Bdellovibrio bacteriovorus: one gene and its partner. The protein of the gene in region 2 interacts with the protein of the main gene of each other region in a pairwise test. Links are inferred from orthologs where the notes say so. Each region holds a gene or a part of one and is shown on either strand. Other genes may lie near its edges.

Region 1 (4,968 bases), on a different replicon or contig from region 2:
TTGCTCCATCTTCATCCGCGGCAACGTCTTTCGTCCGTTGTTGAGACGTTGTTTACCCCCGGGGATGTGAGCTTATTCTTATCTTATATGACTTTTCCCGGATTCATAATCATGTCGGGATCAAACACTTTTTTGATTGATCGCATGATTTCAATCTCGGCTTCAGAGCGGGTGTAAGAAAGGAAAGATCGTTTTGTCATACCGACACCGTGTTCAGCAGAAATGGATCCCTTATACTTTTTTACCGTCTCAAAAACCATGATGTCGACTTTGCGGCACTCTTTCACGAACTCTTCTTTTGTCATTCCCGCAGGACGCAAAATATTGATGTGCAAGTTACCGTCACCGATGTGACCAAACCACACGACTTCCCAAGTGGGGTAGGCTTGCGCCAAAACTTTGTCTAAGTCATCCATGAACGGTGGCACTTTTGAAATTGTGACGGCGATATCATTCTTGTAGGGAGAATACTTTGCCAAAGACTCAGAGATGTCTTCACGGTAGCGCCAAAAGGTCGCCGCTTGAACGTCGGATTGACTGATGACTCCGTCAATCACCCAACCTTCTTCTAAGCATTTTTCAAAAACGCCCAAAGCATGTTCTTCATCTTGCTCGTTGCGAGCTTCCACTTCAGCTAACACATAAAAAGAAGCTTTGGTTTCTAGCGGAGCCGGCAGGCCGGTGTTTTCTAAAACCTTGTTCAAAGCTTTGTCCGAGAACATTTCAAACGCTACTAGTGAAGTCTTGGTTTTAAATTCCGCAAAGACTTTCATAACGGCATCAAGACCACTGACGGCCATCACCAACACCTTCATAGGTGGGGGCGCAGGAGCCAAACGGATTGTCGCTTCAACGATAAAACCTAAAGTTCCTTCAGAACCGATGAACAAGTGGCGAAGATCGTAGCCTGTGGCATTCTTAACGAGGCCATTATTCAGTTCAAGAACCTCACCAGAACCCGTCACCACTTTCAGTCCGATGATCCACTCGCGAGTCAAACCATAACGAACGACTTTGATGCCGCCCGCGTTGGTTGCGATATTGCCGCCCATTTGCGACGAACCTGTCGCCGCAAAATCAACGGGATAGAAAAGATTTTTAGAGTGAGCGAACTCTTGTAAAGCTTCAGTGACAACACCGGGTTCGATCACAACAGATTGATCCACTGAACTGAACTCTTTGATTTTGTTCATTTGGTCAAAAGAGACAACGACTTCACCTTGAGAAGCCACAGCAGATCCTGAAAGACCTGTACGTCCGCCAGAAGGGACCAGAGCGACTTTGTTTTTGCGGGCCCACTTTACAATAGCTACAACATCGTCGGTGCTGCGAGGAAAAACAATCGCAGTGGCTTTGATGTCGAAATAAGTCGTCCAGTCCTTACCCCAGTATTTGAGGCTTTCCTCGTCGGTTTTGATTTGGTCTTTTTGCAAAAAACTTTCAAGTTCGATGAGGGCCGTGGACATACAACATCCTATTCTTCGTCAGGAATCGCGCGATGATAATCTTTCAGAGTTCTTATTCTAAAGAAGGCGTAGACAGGACACAAGCCCCAAGCAGCGGTGATGAGGCCATACAAACCGATGTAAGCCCAAAAGGGACCGCCGGCGATGGCGTACGCAGTTAAGAATACGCCAATAACAAACCTTAAAATGCGGTCCCAAACGGCAACATTACATCTCATGTTATTTTAGAAGCTCTTGCAGCTCTCCAGATTGGTACATTTCCATCATGATATCGCTTCCGCCCACCAATTGTTTGTTGATGTAAAGTTGCGGAATTGTCGGCCAGTTGCCGTATTCTTTGATACCTGAACGGATTTCTTCGTCTTCAAGAACATTCACGTCATGGAATTGAACGCCGATGTCTTGCAAGATCGCGCAAGCACGTGCAGAAAAACCGCACATAGGGAATTGTTGAGTGCCTTTCATGAAAAGCACGATTTTGTTTTGATTTAGAATGGAATCAATTCTTTCATGAGTTGTCATGGGAACCTCTTTTAAAAAACTTACTTAATCTTAGTCTTGATTGAGAGTGCGTGAACCTCGCCAGTCTTTAATTCTGGACCAAAGCAAGCCATCACATGCTGATGCTGTTGAATGCGAGTCATCCCCGCGAACACAGGGCTTTCCACGAACACCTCATAGTGATCTTGAGTGCCTGTAAGATCGTAAACTTCGATCTTCGCGCCTTGGTAGTGAGATTCTAATCTTTCTTTCATTTGTTCTGGTGTCATAGAGGGGGAAAGTAGCAGAGGCACAGAGCTAAGTCCACTTGAATGACACGGGCGGTCGATGTACTATGGGCGATATGTTTGGACCGACGTCACGGCTGCTAAAAGTCTTTGCTTTAGCGCTCTTAGCCCTGCTTTTTTATTTCTTCGCACGCGTAGAGTTTCTGCTATGGAATTGGAGCCTTTTTAAATCCAAGGCAGTTTCAGACATTCTGTGGTCCTTCATTGTCGGTCTGCGCTTTGATATTTCGGCGGTCTTAAGCCTTTCCGCCCCTTTGATTTTAGCCGCCATGGTTCCGTGGCCTCGCAGCTGGCAAAAAGGGTGGCAGTGGCTTTTGGCTTTGGGTTTCACGGTCCTGCAGATCCCTCTTTTTATTTTAAATCTGGGCGATACGGAGTTTATTAATTTCGTGGGCCGCCGCTTTACTTATGACAGCCTTTTTATTATGGGCGAGTTGCAGGGGAAGATCTGGAATTTTATTTCCAGTTATTGGATTTTATTTCTGATCAACACCGCTTTGGTGGTGTTATTTGTTTTCGCGATCTTCCGTCTTAGTTTTAAAGAGCAAAAAGGCGTTTACTGGACAGGGCAAAGAAAAAAGCCGCTGGGGTATTGGCTATCGCACGCCTTCTTGTCGTTCGTAGCGATTGTGATTTCGGTCATAGGAATTCGCGGAGGTTTGCAAAGTAAGCCTGTGAATTTTGTCAGTGCCAATGTGTTTTCAGCGCCGTTATTAAATAATCTCGTTTTAAATTCGTCTTTTACGTTTATTAAAAGTTACGGCGCCCAAGGGCTTAAACAGGAAAAGTACTTTGAAAATAAAGACGACATGTTAAGACACTTAAATGGTGCTTACGTCGGTTCAAAATTGGAAGGACTTCGTTCGCCAAAACCTCAGAATATCGTTTTGATTATTTTGGAAAGTTTTGGGGAGGAGTACTTAGGCCCTGTGAATGGCAAAAGCTATACGCCCTTCATGGATTCTTTAATGGAAAAATCTTTGGTCTTTAAAAACGCCTATGCCAACGGTCGTCGTTCGATCGAAGGTGTGGGCGCGGTGATGGCGGGGATTCCAGCCTTGATGAGCGAGCCTTTTATCTCCTCACACTTCACTTCCAATTACTTTTTGGGTTTGGGCACTTTGCTTTCGCAAAAAGGCTACTCGACGAGTTTCTTCCACGGCGGTCATAACGGTACGATGTATTTCGACTCTTTTATGCAAAGTGCAGGTGTGGAAAAATACTTTGGTTCAAAAGAATACAATAATCCTTCCGATGACGATGGCGTGTGGGGGATTTGGGATGAGCCCTTTTTGCAATGGATGCTGGTGCAACTGGACTCTGTGCCTCAGCCTTTCATGACTTCGGTTTTCACACTTTCTTCGCACCAACCTTTCAAAGTTCCGGCGCAGTACAAGGATCAATTTCCTGAAGGGCCGATAGAGATTCTAAAAACAGTTGCTTACACGGACTTCGCTTTAAAAAAATTCTTTGAAGAAGCGGCTAAGAAACCTTGGTACAAGGACACTCTTTTTATTGTGACGGCCGATCATACGTCCATGCACTATCGTAAAGAGTATGAAAATGACCTGGGCAGCTACCGTATTCCTCTTTTCCTGTACCATCCTTCATTCAAATTTCCTCAAGTGGATACCGAAAAAATTGTTCAGCAAATTGATATTCCTCCGACAGTTTTGGATTTTTTAGGCATTCCTGAAAAAGATAAGAACTATTTAGGAAGTTCGATGTTCGTGGACGGGGACAAGTCGGCGGTGAATTTTATTGATGGACGTTATCTTCTTTTTGCCAATGACTTTTACCTGCGTTGGACGCCAGGGCATAATGAGCCGCAGATGTATTCTTTATTAGACCGTGATGGTGTTAAAGAACTGCAGGGCTCTGAAATCAGCGCTGATCAACAGGCTCGCAAACTTGCATTGGAGCAAAAGCTGAAAGCCACTATTCAGTATTTCAATGAAGGTATGTGGGACAATAAGCTTTATTATCCTACACGCTAGTACTGAAGCATTTAAGATGACGGCCACGAATCAGTGCTGCTGGCGAATTTCAAGATTGTTAATGACGCTTTTAACGCCCGGGATGTGTCTAGCGCAGACTAGAACTTCTTCAAGCGCTTCGCTCAAAATAGGCCCGCTTAAAGTGATGCTGCCTTTTTCCACCTGCACTTGAATTTCTTTTCCCGGCCCCAGGATTTGGCTTAATTCCGAAAACACCTTCATTTGCAAGCGGTCGTCGCGGGTTGTTCCGGTGCGGAAATATTCCTTCGCGTCAGCTGTAATCCTTTTGCCGGATTCGCTTTGAGTGAAATAGACATACGCCGCTCCGACTGCGGCTCCGGCAATCAACCACGGCCACAGACTTGATTTTTCTTCGGTCATTTCTTCCAATCCTTCAATCATATCTTCCATGGCGAATCCTTTTGATAGCTCGGGCGTTTCTCAAAGATTGCGGCAAAGAGCGTTCGAATTGAATCAAAAAGGAGAGTGCGTGATTAAGATCATGAAGCCCCGTGTGTAATTACAAGGTTTGGTGTGCAGTCACAGACTTTCAGAAAATTTTTGTAAGGTTTTCTGGAAAAGGTCCTGATGATGCATATCAAACGTCTCTTGCGCGTGCACAGAAGCTTTTTGAATCCGGTCCACGCGGAAGGCTCTTAGATCCTGACGTAGATGATCCCAGGCCATGACGTACCAGATGGGAAAACTGAGCAGCAG
Region 2 (6,154 bases):
ATTCCACCAGCGAAAAATACTTATTGGATTTAAGCACTTTGAAAAGAGTTTTAGCTTCTACGCGGTCTTTCAATAGACCTTGAGGATTTTTACGTCCCTCCGCTTTGTCAGAAATCGGAAAGCTCCACTCTTGCCACTCGTCAGAAACGTCCATGCTGCCGCGAAGAACCGCGTAGTACATTTTTTCTGCTTTGTGAGTTTGAAACTGTTCAGAAAGGGCGGCTGCTGTCTCTTGCTCTGTCGCGACAACCAAAAGACCGCTGGTTTCTTTATCCAAACGGTGTACAGGATAGATGTCGTGGAAAGTCCCCGGATGAAGTTGTTTTTTTAGAACGCTGCGAACGTCGCCAGCTTCATTGTGCACGGAAATGCCAGTGGGTTTATTGATAATCAGCCAGTGTTTTGATTTTTCAATAACAGGCAGTTTGTTCACGGGTTTCATGTCGGGGACTCCTTCAGAATCTCTTGCACTTGCTCGACAAGAAGATCCTGTTCGGTCAAAGCACTGGAAAATAGAAACCTTTCTTTACGGGAGACCGCCAAAGAATGCACGGAAATTAAGACGAGCAGGTTAAAGAAGAACCCCAGCCAGCTTAAAAATAGGAAAAAACTACCCATCAAGAGCAGATTTTTTTCGTAGGCTTTGAGATCCTGATCCTCTTTTCCCTCTTGAAAGGGCTCTAGATCCGAGCGCGACTCACGCCAAAGCAGCCCGGCTTTGCGCAAGTTCGCCTGCATTTTTCGGTACGTGGGACGTTGGACTTTCCTGCGATGAAGCCAGATTTGCAGACCCGTCACCCCTGCCGAAGGAATCCATCCGATGACATAAGCTGCTGCCAATTCCGGAGCCATACATGTCCTTTCTGTAAGTCTAAGGATAGTCTTGAGAGCTGATTCTTAGCAAGAGACGGATGTATACCCAGGAGGGAGATATAAGAAAATGCAACAATAGGTGGCAGGGGGTGATTATGAGTCCTGCCGTCCAAGAGTTTTTGCATTTTTTAGACAACTATCATGAAGACGATCTGGATTATGGCGACTTTAAGCGCGAAGTAGACCTGCATCTGCGCCGAATGATCGAAGGTCTTCATCCTTTGACCCCAGAACAAATCTGGCAACTGCGTAAAATGCGTGAGCAGCTTCTTTGGTCTTATCGCTTCGATGTCGAGGAGATGCGTTCCCTTCTGATGGAGGAATCAAAGCACCTTGAGGATTTTGCGCCACCAGAAATCTAACAGAATAACTCTGTGCGCCGCTCTTGCGCTAAGGAACACCTCTGGGTAGGCTTGATTCACCAGGAGGTTTCTGATGTCAGCATTGGCGCAACAGGAGTTTTGCATCACACTCAGTGATTTGGCCTCTTTCATGGAAATAGCCCCTTCCGAAGTAAAGCAGAAGGCGGAAAAACATCTGCATAAAAAAATCAAGTCGCCTTGGCTTATGCCCGAAGAGGTTCGTACACTCTTGCTGGCTGAAGGTTTTAAGTACCCGCAAAAAGTCATCTCCGTGCAAATGTTAAAAGGCGGGGTGGCGAAGACCACTTCTGTTTTGAACATGGGTTTGCGAGCAGCGATGTATGGCGCGCGCGTTTTATTCGTTGATTTAGATCAGCAAGCCAATCTGAGTTTTGCCCTAGGCGTAGAAGACGAAAGCCTTCCGGTTTGGGTGGATATCGCTGAAAAGCGCAAAAGCATTGAAGAGTGCGTTCGCTTTGTTGAGCCTCACGTGGATTTGATTCCTTCTTCTTTGAACAATTCGGTTTTAGAAAGAGTTCTGATGAACTCCAACCGCAATTGGGCGCAAATGGTGAAAGCTCCTTTAGAAAAAATCAAACACCGCTACGACCTGATCTTAATCGACACGGCCCCGGCTTTAAGTGCGGTGAATACAGCTGTGACGGTGGCTTCCGATGAGGTCATTTTACCGGTGAATCCTGATAAGTTCGCGTTCTTAGGCTTGCAGAAGAACTTGAGCGAATTAGACGATATCAAACAGGACTTCGACTTGGAATTTACGAAAAAAATCCTGTTCACAAAGTTTGATGGTCGTGAAAACACCAGTCATGAACTTTTACAGAAATGCATCGAATCTTTTGAGGATTGCCTGATGAAGGGGTATATTAGAACTTCATCCGAGGTGAAAAACACCGTGCGTTCCGGCAAGGGATTGTTTGCTGGAAAGTCCCCAGCCAAAGCGGATTATGATTTTGTCACTCGAGAAATGTTAGGATTTGTCTAAGAGGTGTCACATGCCAGAAATTAAGCACTACGACGGTAAAAAGAAACATTCATCTAAAGGCGGGCACAAAAAAGCTCACCACCATGATAAGCACGCACCAAAGCGTCGCCCTCATCATGAAATGGAAGCTGATGAGGCTCTTCACGATGAAGAAAACATCGAGATGGAAACTGCGGCGATCATGAACGACGCCGGTGTGATCGTCGACGAAGCGGAAGTGACGATCGAAGAGGCAGATGCTATCAATACCGAAGCGCAAAACGAAGGTGTTCGTCCGGAAGAAATCACGGTGGAAGCTCATCGCGTTTCTGACGAAGACACGTCTCATGAGGATATGATGTCTTCTAACGGCGAAGGCCCCCAAAAAGTTCACTTAGAATTCTACGGCAGCGAATTGATCCGCATGAAAGCTCCCAAAGTCATGGAACTTGCTGACACCGTGGCTGACGAATGGGTTCACGACGGTCAGTTTGAAGGCCTTCCAGTGGGGCATCCTTTGGCGCAAATGGCAGCTGCAAAAGCTTTACGTACAGCCAAAGATGTGGAAAAGAAGCTGGAAGAAAAAGGCGTTTTCGTCATGGCGAAAATGGGTTTGGACTACGTAAAATCCAAGATCGATAAAAAATAAAAGGTTTCATGTCCACACGTGCTACTCGTTTGAATGATATTTTAAGCAAAGCTCTCGTTCCGATCCATATGGAAATCGAAAACGAGAGCTTTATGCATTCTGTTCCTCCCGGCAGCGAGACTCATTTCAAAGTTTTGGTGGTCTCTGAGAAGTTCACGGGAAAATCCCGTATTGACCGCCAAAGAATGATTAACGAGCTTTTAAAAGAAGAGTTGCAAAGCGGTCTTCACGCCTTGACGCAGAAAACTTTGACGCCAGAAGAATGGGAAAAGCAAAAAACAGCCTTGAATTTCGAGTCCCCGGAATGTCTTGGGGGCAGCAAACACGACAGAAAATAAATTAATCGGCGAATTCGTTCAGTTTGGATTTAAGTTCGCCCAGAAGTCTTTTGACTTCACGAAGCTGCTCTTCTTCAGGAGAGATGCGATTGGACATCTGTTCTGTCAGAGTGTCCCAGCTATTCAGTGCTTCGGTTAGATCCTTATTCAGGTTTCCAAACAGCGATTTGCGCGAAGAAGAGGGCTTTTCGGAGGTCTCCGAACGGGCGGCCGCTGCTTCTAAGAGCGTATTCGATTGTTTCTCTAAGACGTCGTCACTCATTATGCTAATTACAATCTGCTTATTTTGTTTGCCGAAAGTGCTTCATGCACAGGGGCGACAGTTTCATAAATGGAACTCCATTTGACAAGTATTTTTAGCCTGGTAAAGATACTCTCTTTTAGGAGTGTGACATCATGTCTCAAGAGATTATCTACACAATGAAGGGCGTAAGTAAAGTATATCCTCCACAAAGATACGTGTTGAAGGATATTTACCTTTCTTACTTCTATGGCGCAAAGATCGGTGTTCTTGGTTTGAACGGTTCTGGTAAGTCGACTTTGCTTAGAATTATGGCAGGTGTGGATAAGGACTTCCTCGGTGAAGCTTTCCCATCCAAAACAATGAAAGTTGGTTACTTCGAGCAAGAACCGCACTTGGATCCCGCATTGACGGTCAAAGAAAATATCTTTGCCGGCATGGGCGAGTTGCCAAAGTTGATGGGCGAATACAACGCGATCAATGACAAATTCTCTGATCCCGATTTGGATCCAGACGAAATGAATAAGCTGATTGAAAAGCAAGGGGCGATCCAAGAAAAATTGGAAGCTTTGGGAGCTTGGGATGTTGATCAGAAAATCGAAATCGTGATGGATGCTCTTCGCTGTCCAGATGGCGATCTTCCTGTGACAAACCTTTCGGGTGGTGAAAAGCGCCGTGTGGCTTTGGCAAGATTGATCATGTCTGAACCAGACATCTTATTGCTGGATGAGCCGACGAATCACTTGGACGCAGAATCAGTGGCTTGGCTTGAACAATATCTTTCGAAGTTCCCAGGAACTGTGATCGCAGTCACGCATGACCGTTATTTCCTAGATAACGTGGCGGGCTGGATCTTAGAGCTTGATCGCGGTGAAGGCATTCCTTGGAAAGGAAACTACACGTCTTGGCTAGAACAAAAAGACAAGCGTCAGGCAAATGAAGCTAAAGACCAAGCTCGCAAAGCGAAAACTTTAGAGCGCGAGTTGGATTGGATCCGTCAAGGGGCGAAAGCACGTCAGGCGAAGTCGAAAGCGCGTATTTCGAACTACGAAAATCTATTGAAAGAAGCCTCTCCAGAGAAAATCCAAGAGATGTCTATCTACATCCCACCAGGACCTCGTTTGGGTGATATCGTCGTTGAGGCGAAAAACATCACGAAGGCTTACGATCACAAAGTTCTTTTGGACGACGTCAGTTTCACGATTCCTCGCGGCGCGATCGTGGGTGTTATTGGACCGAACGGTGTGGGTAAATCGACATTGTTCCGTATGATCACGGGTAAAGAAAATCCAGATTCTGGAAGTTTCAAAGTCGGTGAGACAGTGAAAATCGCTTACGTCGATCAAACGCGTGAAACTTTGGATCCGAATAAAACGATCTTTGAAGAGCTTTCTGGCGGTCAAGACGTGATCCAATTGGGAACTCGCGAGATCAATGCTCGTCAGTACGTTTCTTGGTTTAACTTCTCTGGAACAGACCAACAAAAGAAAGTCGGTCAGTTGTCGGGTGGTGAAAGAAACCGTGTCAATATGGCGAAGATCCTTAAGCAAGGTGCGAACTTATTGCTTCTGGATGAGCCGACGAATGATTTGGATGTAAACACAATGCGTGCTCTTGAGGAAGCCTTGTTAGAGTTCGGTGGATCTGCTGTGGTGATCTCGCATGATCGCTGGTTCTTAGACCGCGTTTGTACTCATATCATGGCGTTTGAAGGGGATTCTAAGATTGAATTCTTCCCTGGAAACTTCACGGAATACGAAGAAGACCGCAAAAAACGTTTGGGCGAAAATGCCGCTCCGAAGCGCATTCGCTTCAAAATGGTGTAAGAGATCGGCTCAAGCTGTTTTGCAAAAAAAGGCTCCCGCAAAGGGGGCCTTTTGTTTTTTAGGGCTGAGCCAGAGGAAGTGTCAGAACCACCTTCGTACCCCGAGGCTGACTGTGAGAAGGGGTTTCTTGCGAAAAAATCTCGATGGTTCCATCCATCATCTGCAAATACTCTTTTACGAGCGGCATGCCATAGCCAGTCCCTTTTTCACCCTGAGTTCCTGCGCGGGTCGTCTGCGCATTGATATTAAAGATCTGTCCTAAAATGGAAGCGGGGATACCGATGCCGTAATCCTGGATTTCAATCACCACCTGCGAGTCCGTGGCATAGGCTTTAAGCTCAATACGGTCCCCAGGGTGAGAGAACTTAATAGCATTATTGAGCAAGTTTAAAAGCACCACATTGCTGAGGATGGTCTTTTCGCCATTGATAAGCATGCGATCCCGCGAAATATCCAATGACAGCTTGATTCCCTTTTTCTGAGCCAAATCCAAAGTGCTTTCGTAGACCTCGTGCAAGACCAGAGTCAAAGAGATGGGTTTTAGCGGAAGAGCCGCTTTACCGTCTTTCACCGATTTCAGGTGGCGGACTTGGGCCAGAAGGCTATTGATGTCATCGACGGCTTTTTCAATTTTTTCAAACTCAAGTGAGCTTAAGTTTTCGCGGTCTTCTTTGGCTTTAACAAGATTGTAGGTCATTGAAGAGAGGGTGTTTGCGATATCGTGGATCAGGACTCTCAAAAGGTTTTCAATATCCAGGTTCTTTTCCATGAGGCGTTTCATGAAGCGTTCTTCGCCCATTATATATTGATGGGTGGTGAAGCAGGAAAAGATCAAGAACGTGACCAGGTTGAAGAGCTTTTCTCTGCCATAGTCCCCGTACTC

The links.
Region 1: the proteins of AZI87_RS16540 (region 2) and grxD interact in binary tests that used the Escherichia coli proteins (3 or more experiments, as listed by UniProt). The link is inferred for Bdellovibrio bacteriovorus from one-to-one orthologs.

Annotation. Positions count from the first base shown.
Region 1 is NZ_LUKD01000001.1:467,508-472,475, reverse strand. The notes cover bases 338-3,245. They hold grxD (Grx4 family monothiol glutaredoxin), read right to left. Parts: upstream 1,989-3,245; coding sequence 1,686-1,988; downstream 338-1,685. Other genes in these bases: AZI87_RS02185 (LTA synthase family protein), read left to right, coding at 2,302-3,245; AZI87_RS02190 (BolA/IbaG family iron-sulfur metabolism protein), read right to left, coding at 2,009-2,221; AZI87_RS02200 (YgaP family membrane protein), read right to left, coding at 1,475-1,684; AZI87_RS02205 (FAD-binding oxidoreductase), read right to left, coding at 338-1,466. Also shown: more of AZI87_RS02205, read right to left, coding at 84-337; more of AZI87_RS02185, read left to right, coding at 3,246-4,251; AZI87_RS02180 (BON domain-containing protein), read right to left, coding at 4,282-4,662; AZI87_RS02175 (helix-turn-helix transcriptional regulator), read right to left, coding at 4,792-4,968. UniProt on the Escherichia coli protein: Monothiol glutaredoxin involved in the biogenesis of iron-sulfur clusters.
Region 2 is NZ_LUKD01000008.1:407,182-413,335, forward strand. Bases 1,630-4,539 are described here. They hold AZI87_RS16540 (BolA family protein), read left to right. Parts: upstream 1,630-2,874; coding sequence 2,875-3,204; downstream 3,205-4,539. Other genes in these bases: AZI87_RS16530 (ParA family protein), read left to right, coding at 1,630-2,238; AZI87_RS16535 (hypothetical protein), read left to right, coding at 2,249-2,866; AZI87_RS16545 (hypothetical protein), read right to left, coding at 3,206-3,466; ettA (energy-dependent translational throttle protein EttA), read left to right, coding at 3,601-4,539. Outside these bases: AZI87_RS16515 (RluA family pseudouridine synthase), read right to left, coding at 1-442; AZI87_RS16520 (hypothetical protein), read right to left, coding at 439-852; AZI87_RS16525 (hypothetical protein), read left to right, coding at 969-1,235; more of AZI87_RS16530, read left to right, coding at 1,309-1,629; more of ettA, read left to right, coding at 4,540-5,271; AZI87_RS16555 (sensor histidine kinase), read right to left, coding at 5,330-6,154. UniProt on the Escherichia coli protein: Transcriptional regulator that plays an important role in general stress response. Has many effects on cell morphology, cell growth and cell division. Acts by regulating the transcription of many genes, including dacA (PBP-5), dacC (PBP-6), ampC and mreB.